DNA from 4 places in the Providencia sp. R33 genome. Region 4 is predicted to be linked to each of the others. Evidence: predicted binding sites of a transcription regulator. Region 4 holds the regulator's gene; each other region holds the start of a gene.
What was found. The regulator Fur, encoded in region 4, represses iron uptake genes when iron is present. The targets are predictions, from matches to a motif close to ATAATAATGAGAACNACTATCAA.
Positions count from the first base shown of each region.

Region 1: J6836_RS13095 (TonB-dependent siderophore receptor) is a predicted target of Fur. The motif match lies at 987-1,009, and genes of this name have one in related genera.
Region 2: exbB (tonB-system energizer ExbB) is a predicted target of Fur. The motif match lies at 984-1,006, and genes of this name have one in related genera.
Region 3: J6836_RS11785 (TonB-dependent hemoglobin/transferrin/lactoferrin family receptor) is a predicted target of Fur. The motif match lies at 1,146-1,168, and genes of this name have one in related genera.

Region 1 covers NZ_CP072453.1:2,796,536-2,798,745, forward strand. Annotated here, with positions in the region: gene J6836_RS13095 (TonB-dependent siderophore receptor) at 1-851, opposite strand, end outside; gene J6836_RS13100 (class I SAM-dependent methyltransferase) at 1,080-1,850, opposite strand; gene J6836_RS13105 (cupin domain-containing protein) at 1,865-2,210, opposite strand, start outside.
Region 2 covers NZ_CP072453.1:4,460,337-4,462,546, forward strand. Annotated here, with positions in the region: gene metC (cystathionine beta-lyase) at 1-728, opposite strand, end outside; gene exbB (tonB-system energizer ExbB) at 1,158-2,072, shown strand; gene exbD (TonB system transport protein ExbD) at 2,078-2,210, shown strand, end outside.
Region 3 covers NZ_CP072453.1:2,504,735-2,506,944, reverse strand. Annotated here, with positions in the region: gene J6836_RS11795 (RNA polymerase sigma factor) at 1-132, shown strand, start outside; gene J6836_RS11790 (FecR family protein) at 135-1,061, shown strand; gene J6836_RS11785 (TonB-dependent hemoglobin/transferrin/lactoferrin family receptor) at 1,183-2,210, shown strand, end outside.
Region 4 covers NZ_CP072453.1:2,356,542-2,358,751, reverse strand. Annotated here, with positions in the region: gene fur (ferric iron uptake transcriptional regulator) at 651-1,100, opposite strand; gene fldA (flavodoxin FldA) at 1,367-1,894, opposite strand; gene ybfE (LexA regulated protein) at 2,049-2,210, opposite strand, start outside.

The sequences.
Region 1 (2,210 bases), 440 kb from region 4:
TCTGAGCTTAATTTGCCACTGTTATAGGCCTTTCCATCCCCCTTCACTGCGGAAAAATCTTTGCCTAAATATAGGCCGTGCTTACCATCGGATTCACTTTTATAGTGCTGATAAGTCGCTTGAATCTGTTGTGTTTCATTAATTTTGATGGTGCCTGATGCCATCACATCAAGACGGTCAGAGAATTGTAACCCTGTTTGGGTATTATCAATATTAATCGCGTCGCCTTTGCCATCATACCAACCGCCATAACGTTGATATGCGACAGAAACACGACCATGTGCATTTTCATTACCGCCACTCACTGCGGCTGCGACATTTTCATCGTGATCTTTGCCGTTATTAAAACCCGTTTTTCCACCCAATTGCAGGGAAACTTGTTTTTCTTCTTGGCCTTTTTTCGTCACGATATTAATTAAACCGCCACTACTGCCGCCGCCGTACATTGCCGTCGCACCAGAAATCACTTCAATATGGTTGATATTAAACGGATCAATCGAATCTAGTTGACGACTATCACTGCGTGAAGAGTTAAGACGAACGCCATCTACCATCACTATCATCGAGCGGCCACGCATGTTCATGCCATAGTTAGTACGCCCTTGGCCGCTCACGCTCATTCCTGGAATTAACTGTGATAAAATATCTTTTAACTCTTTCCCACCTTCTGCTTGCTGCTCAATTTCGGCGTTATCTATTACCCATGTGGTTTGTGCCATTTCTGAAACTGATTTATAACCGCGAGTTGCAGAGACCGTAATTTTTTCTTCTTTGTTATCAGCGGCCAATACTGAGGGAGACATAAAGGGGAGTAAGCAAGGGGAGAGAATAAAAAGGTGTTTTATTTTCATTGAGTTAAAACCTTTAAATATAATTATTGATACCATCGTTATCAGTGCCAGAACTAATAACAACACATGATTACATCACAGCTAACTATGTTGCGGAAAAATTATTCGCAATAGTAACTGATAATCATGTTAGATATAAGAATTATTATCATTACAATGATGAATTGAAAGGTTATTTGTATTAGGTATCGTTTTAAGCGCATCCTTGCGCGTATGAATGTGTCTTCCTTATTTCACGCTGGCCACTGCAATATAGTTGAGTTTCCCACGATTTTGTCGGAAATGACGGAACATGCGTAAAAACTGCGGGCGGTTTTCTTTTTTTAATGCATTACGAATAATTTTCATGGTGCCCAATAGACCTTCATCATAAATCAACCCTTTTGGCGATAATAAGGTCATCGGCCCTGTACTGGACATCACATGTTGAAAGCCTGCTTGCTTAAATAAATCAATCCATTGCGCTTGAGGTAGCGGCTGAGCCTTAACATGAATAGCTTGATGCATTTGTGATGCAATATCTTGCGGGTTGTCTGCATCTTTAAATGCAATATCGTGGGTTAATAGGCAACCACCCGGTTTCAGTACGCGGTAATATTCCTGTAATAACTTCGCTTTAGCTTTATCGCCATACATCGTGAGCATCGCTTCGTTAATTACCACATCAAAGCTGTTATCTGCAAAAGGCAGTTTTGAAGCATCTGCCATTTTAATCGTAATTAAATCGCTTAAACCGTGCTGTGCCACATTCTTTTTCGCTTTCTCCAGTGCCTGTTTATCCATATCAATACCCGTGATATGGCAGCGAAATTGTGAAGCAATTTCGATTGCAGTCGTCCCCATATTACAGGCAATTTCAAGCACTTGACTGTCTTTATGTAAGCCTGATTGGTTCAATAACCACTGAGTCGCAATTTTTCCACCGGGGCGTAAGCGTTTTTTTCCAAGGCGAGCTAAAAATTTGTGCCCCGCTTCGTGTGCTGTAAATGATTGATCCATACATTACCTCCGAGCTAATGGGTGCACTCATGACTTGGTTCACGTAACATCACCAGTAGCATTTTGGCAGGCTCTAGTGCATCAACGGCATGGGGAATATTAGCTGGCATTCGCACAATTTCACCCAGTTTAGCCGTCACAGGCTTACCATCAATAGTGAGCAACAGGCTTCCCTCCGCTACCATCACAATGGCGTCAAAAGGGGCACTGTGTTCAGACAGCGCCTGTCCTTTATCAAAGGCAAATAATGTGATGTTTCCGCCCCCATTTTTAGCAAGCACTCGGCTGGCAATACCTTGTTCGGTATAGTTAATTAATGTGCTGATATTCAGCGCTTCAGCTGGCGTAATGGTGTTATCG
Region 2 (2,210 bases), 2.1 Mb from region 4:
GTTTGCCCAAGTAGATATGAATTTTCGCGTAAGGTTTCGATGCAGCGCTCATTTGCTACTGCGACTCCTAACATGCCATCAGAATGCCCGTTAATGTATTTTGTGGCGGATTGTATGGAAATATCCACATCGAACAATAATGGTTTGAGTAACACACCTGCCGCCCATGTATTATCAATCATAATAATGATGTCAGGTGATTTATTACGTACAGCTTTCACGATAGCAGGTAAATCATGGACTTCCATGGTTATTGACCCTGGGGATTCTAAAAAAACAATGCGCGTATTCGGCTGAATTAAGTCGGCAATGTCTTCCCCCATTAGTGGATCAAAATAGGTAGTTTCAACATTTAGCTTAGTTAAAATATGGTCGCAAAAATTCTGGGTTGGGTCATAAGCGGAGCCCGTGACGAGGATATGTTCACCCGAAGAAATAAACGATAAGATTGCATTGGTGATGGCGGCAGCACCTGATGGATAAAGCACGGAACCTGCTCCGCCTTCTAATTCAGCCATGGCTTCTTGAAAAGCAAAATGGGTTTGTGTGCCACGGCGACCGTAAAAAAGTACACCATTAGCACGGTGTCGCGTAGCATGACGTTTTTCTTCAAGCGTATCGAAGATGATAGAAGACGCCCGTTGAATTACAGGGTTCACGCCTTTTTGTGTAAATTTAGGGTTTCGGCCAATGTGCACTAATTGGGTTTCTGGTTTTGTGTTTGCCATGCGCTTTCCTTTATCATTTTAAATTTAGCCTACCCAAAGGCGTGGATACTATGAAGTTAAAGCATTCGCAGGGAAATGTAACTTGAGTTTTCTTCAGTATTACAAAGTTCAATTAGTTCCATGGATATAGAAGAAGGGTGGGTTGTATTTATCTATTAAATGCCTTCATTGTATTAATAAGAATAAAGAAGAAATACCCGTGTAATAGACGTGGACTTCATTGTCTAAGAACAAAAAAAATGAAAAAATTCGTGAATACTAATGATAATTACTATCAATTCGCGCTGTCTTTGATATCATCAGCACCGTCTTTTTAAAAGAGATGAACAGCGCGAGTTAAATTTCGCTTTTAAAGGTTAGTCGATGAATGGCACAATCATCGATATGAATTTTTTTATACAACACTAAAAAGAGAGTAAAGGCCAACTGATGCGTAAACTAACAGCTTCTATTCTATTGGCGTTCGGCTTGATGGGCACGGCAATCGCTGAAACTACACCTGCAACAACACCAGCAGCGTCTCAAAATACACCATCGACACCTGCGGCTCCAACTACAACACCAAATACTGAAGCTGCTCCCGTACCTTCTGAGCCTGCAGCAAATACTGCCGTTGTGAATGAAAATATTGAAATTGCGACAGAGGTTCCAACTGGCGGGTTTGATCAAGATTTATCTGTTTGGGGTATGTACCAAAATGCGGATAATGTGGTGAAGACAGTAATGATAGGTCTGGTGATTGCATCCGTCATTACATGGGCACTCTTCTTCTCTAAAGGCCTCGAAATTTTAGTCGCACGTCGTCGTTTAAAGGACGAAACTAATGCGATTGCAGACGTGAAATCCCTTGATGAAGCGGTGAAAATTGCCGAAGGTTTCAAAGGAAACAGTATTACACGAATGCTGCTTAATGAAGCGGTAACAGAAAGAGCGTTATCTGCAAATAGTACCGATTTGTCTGGTACAAAAGAGCGTACGTCATTCCGTCTTGAAAGAGCCGTTGCTGCAATCAGCCGATATATGGGCCGTGGTAATGGTTACTTAGCGACTATCGGTGCGATTTCTCCCTTTGTCGGTTTGTTTGGGACCGTATGGGGTATCATGAATAGCTTTATCGGGATTGCACATTCACAGACCACTAACTTAGCGGTCGTTGCGCCTGGTATTGCAGAGGCACTTCTTGCAACAGCAATTGGCCTTATCGCTGCGATACCTGCAGTTGTAATTTATAACATTTTCGCCAGAATGATTAATAACTACCGTGGTCAGGTAGGGGATGTGGCTGCACAGTCTGCATTATTATTAGGGCGTGATCTTGATCTGGCAAATAGCAAAGCAAGGTAATTATTATGGCAATGCGTTTAGGTGACGAACAAGATGATAGCGGTGAAATGCATGAAATTAACGTGACACCGTTTATCGATGTGATGTTGGTTCTATTGATTATCTTTATGGTCGCGGCACCATTGGCAACAGTTGATA
Region 3 (2,210 bases), 150 kb from region 4:
ATTTTTCGTTTGCACAGAGAAGAGGGATTGACGCAAACCGAAGTGGCTCAATTATTGGATATTTCGCTCAGTACCGTTGAAAAGCATTTAGCCAATGCATTGGCTGTTCTGATTCATCAATGGAAGGATTAATCATGAAACCAATATCTCCATCTGAAATCGAAAATACCGCAGCAATGTGGGTCGTCAAAACCACACAAAGAGAACTAAGCGCGCAAGAAAATAGCGAGTTCCAGCACTGGGTGAATGCATCAACAGAGCATGCAAATGCTTATTACCGCGCAAGGCAAATCTGGGCATTAACTTCCTGTCATCAACAGTCTAAAAAAAGAATAAAACCGATTAAAGTGGCAAATAGTTATTTGAAAACAACCATTGCAGCTAGCGTATTAGTGTGTGGCTTGGCGATGCTACTTTGGTGGAGTGAAAATCAAGAACAGATTGATTACCAAGCCAAAATTGGTGAGATTCGACACATTACATTGCCTGATGGTAGCAAAGTCGACCTTGATAGTGGAGCGCAATTGCAGTTGGCTTTTGACGGGCAATATCGGCAAGTCAATTTGATCCAAGGGCGCGCCTATTTCTCTGTAGCGCCTATCACTGGCAGTGAATTGCGTCCCTTTCAAGTTAAGGCGAAAAATGGTGTAACTCAAGCACTGGGAACCGAGTTTGCGATTGATACTGAAAGGGATAATGTTGATGTGAGTGTCTATCAGCACAGCGTTAAAATATCAGTATTATCAGGCCAAGAAATGGTGGTAAAAGCGGGTAACTTTACGCAATACCAGCAGCAGATTTTACCTACAACGCCATTCACCAAACAGAATTCAGAAGGATGGCGTGAAGGCCAGATTACTTTTCAACAGCAAACGCTTTCTGAGATCACCGCTGAAATTAACCGTTACCATAAAAAGCAACTTATTGTTTTAGCTAGTGATAGTGAGGAGAAACTAAGCGGCGTATTACAAATTAATACACTCGAAAGCGGACTTAAACACCTTGCGTCATCAAAAGGGCTCACGATTTATGAAGTGCCATTCTTCACACTAATCTACTGATAGATAAAAACATTATTATTTTTCACAATTATTTAAACTATTTTTACGGGTTTCTTGCATTTTTGCGTCTTAATCTAAGTGATTATGATTTTTATTACCATTATCATTTTAGGGATGGGAAATGACTCAAAAAAAGTTTCAATATAAAAAAGCCTCACTCTGTGTTTACCTTGTATTAGGGGCACTACCTGCATATTCATTGTTTAACATTGCACACGCGAATCAACCTATAACTGCCGCACAACAGAAAATTTCATTTTCGATTGGGGCAGGCTCACTTGAGAACGCGTTGTTACAATTTGCCCAACAGGCAAAAGTTGAAATTATTATTAACAGCCAAGAAATGAATGGCTTAAAAAGCCAAGGCATCAAAGGGCAGTTAACCTTGCAAGACGGGTTACAAAAGCTTGTTGGTGCAAATCCAGTTCAGTACCAAATACACAATAATCGCATTTCTATTTATCGGGTAGCCAATACCCCCGCCAATGAAAAAGTCGTTAAGCTAGATAATATTACGGTGACGGCAAGCCAAATTCAGCAAGGGGACTGGGTTTACAGTAGCCCCTCATCGGTGAGCGTGATCAGTAAAAAACAAATTGAAGACAGACCACCGAAGCATATTGCTGACGTATTGGAACTCACGACGGGCGTGTATTCCAGTGTCAGCCAGCAAGACCCATCGTTATCAGTGAATATTCGTGGGATCCAAGATTATGGGCGCGTGAATATGAATATTGATGGGATGCGGCAAAACTTCCAAAAAAGCGGCCATGGGCAGCGTAATGGTTCAATGTATATTGATTCTGAGCTACTTTCTGGCGTTGAAATTCAAAAAGGGAATAGTAGTGGGATGGGGAGTGGGGGAACGCTTGGCGGTGTTGCCACATTTAATACGGTAAATGCGTCTGATTTTTTATCGAAAGATAAAACATTTGCTGGAAAATTACACGCAAGCACAGGGACAAACAATACCCATTTTATCGGCAGTAGTGCATTTGCCTTAGGAAATGAAAAAGGGGACTTACTGTTTGCCGCCAGTGAACGCCGTTTAGGCGACTATAAACCAGGGACGCACGGCAGTATTGGTGACATCCGTGTTAACAATGGAACGGGGCATTATGACGAATTAGTACGTGATTTAAAACATAG
Region 4 (2,210 bases):
ATAAGATCAAGAACAGAATTGATAATACAAATGAAAATAAGGTGATGGCTGTATGACGAAAAAACCATCCTATTAAAGTAAGAAACCAGAAGAAAAAACTAGTATTAATGAAAAGATATGTTTTTTTCATCAGTTAATCTCTTACGAAGTACGAGAGCAATCCAAATAAGTCTAGCTAAAAATACATGAATTACATCGTGGAATTGTAATTTAACTTTCTCATTACATTTACTTAGCTTATTAAATTAAAGCAAGCCGAAATTTAGGTCGTAATATATTGAACTTATTATAGACATTAATTAGATAAATCATATGACAGTGATATGAAAAATAGATGCAACGCATACTCTAAATAACGTTATGCATCACTATGATATCATTGTAAATATTCTCAAATAGAGAAGGTGAGTTTATCAGCCAAGTAATATAAAGGATTTGAAGTGAATTGCAACTTATTATAGAACACTTCAATATTTCACCTTAACGACATATTTTAGTGATAAATATAAAGTGAATAAGAGAGATTATGGATATTCTAACTGAGAATGCTTAATTTATCGGCGAATTGACACAATAAAAAAGCCTGATAATGGTTGTTATCAGGCTTTTAAAGAATGGGTTACTATCAAGGTATAATAGTGATTAAACTATTACTCTTTTGCTTCGTGTGCGTCAGCGTTATCGCGGCAATCACCATCAGCACAGTGGCCGTATAAGTATAAACTGTGGTTAGACAGCTTAATACCGTGACGAGCAGCGATATTTTTTTGGCGAGTTTCAATCGATTCATCAGTAAACTCAATCACTTTACCACAATCTAAACAAATTAAGTGGTCATGGTGATGTTGCTGAGTTAATTCGAATACGGATTTTCCACCCTCGAAATTATGGCGCGTAACGATACCTGCATCATCAAATTGGTTCAATACACGGTATACAGTCGCTAGCCCGATCTCTTCGCCCATATCAATCAGCTTTTTATAGAGATCTTCCGCACTGACGTGGTGGCACTCAGGCTCCTGAAGTACTTCCAAAATCTTAAGTCTTGGAAGAGTGACTTTGAGTCCAGCATTTTTCAATGCTTTATTGTTGTCTGTCATGCGGGTTTGTCCTGTATCTTAAATCATAAATTTAACAATAATGAGACATTTTTAACATAAATCCAGTTGTCTTCTAAACTGATTTACAATTATAGGCATGGAAAATAAAAATAGAAACCATGTATTGTCTCATTATTTTGATAATCTCTTATAAGTCTATCCAATTAGGATATTTAATCGATTATTTTAGGCCGAATGATGTTCCGCGGTGGTGCACTTTGAGCGGAAAGGCGTTCAGTCTATGAGTAATGCTTATTTTTAATCGACTAGCCAAGAATTTCAGCTAATGACATTTCTTCAGAGATTTGTTTGACCCAGGCATCCACTCGTTCATCTGTTAACTCAGGTTGGCGGTCTTCATCAATTGCTAAGCCGATAAAGTGGTTGTCATCTGCCATACCTTTTGAAACTTCAAAATGGTAGCCTTCGGTTGGCCAGTGCCCAACAATCACCGCGCCTCTTGGTTCGATGATGTCGCGAATGGTACCCATCGCATCACAGAAATATTCTGCGTAGTCTTCTTGGTCTCCACAACCGAAAAGAGCGACAAGTTTACCATCAAAGTCAATTTCTTCTAACGTTGGGAAAAAGTCATCCCAATCGCATTGTGCTTCGCCATAATACCAAGTTGGAATACCAAGAAGTAGAATGTCAAAAGCTTCAATGTCTTCTTTGCTGCATTTAGCAATGTCGTGAACTTCTGCTACATCTTTGCCTAATCTTTCTTGGATCATTTTGGCAATATTTTCTGTGTTACCTGTATCACTTCCGAAGAAAATACCGATGACTGCCATAAACTGATTAACCTCTTGTTTTTCTAAGAGAGAAAGAAGGAATTTCTCAACTTCTAGAACTCATTTAGAACGAAAATAAATAGAATTTTATGCCTTATTCTGGCGAAAAAACTTTTATAAGTCTGTCAAATTTGTGTGATTTACTAAGATAGCGCTACTTGAGTATTGTCTCATCAACTTGTTGAAGTTGTGACATCAAGATTTCTTCTATTAATTCACTGCGGCTTATGTTTTTTTCTTCAGCTAACTGATTCAGTATAGTTACAGCGTCTTCATTTAGTTTAAGTTCAACTCTGCGTAATCCTTTCACTTTATC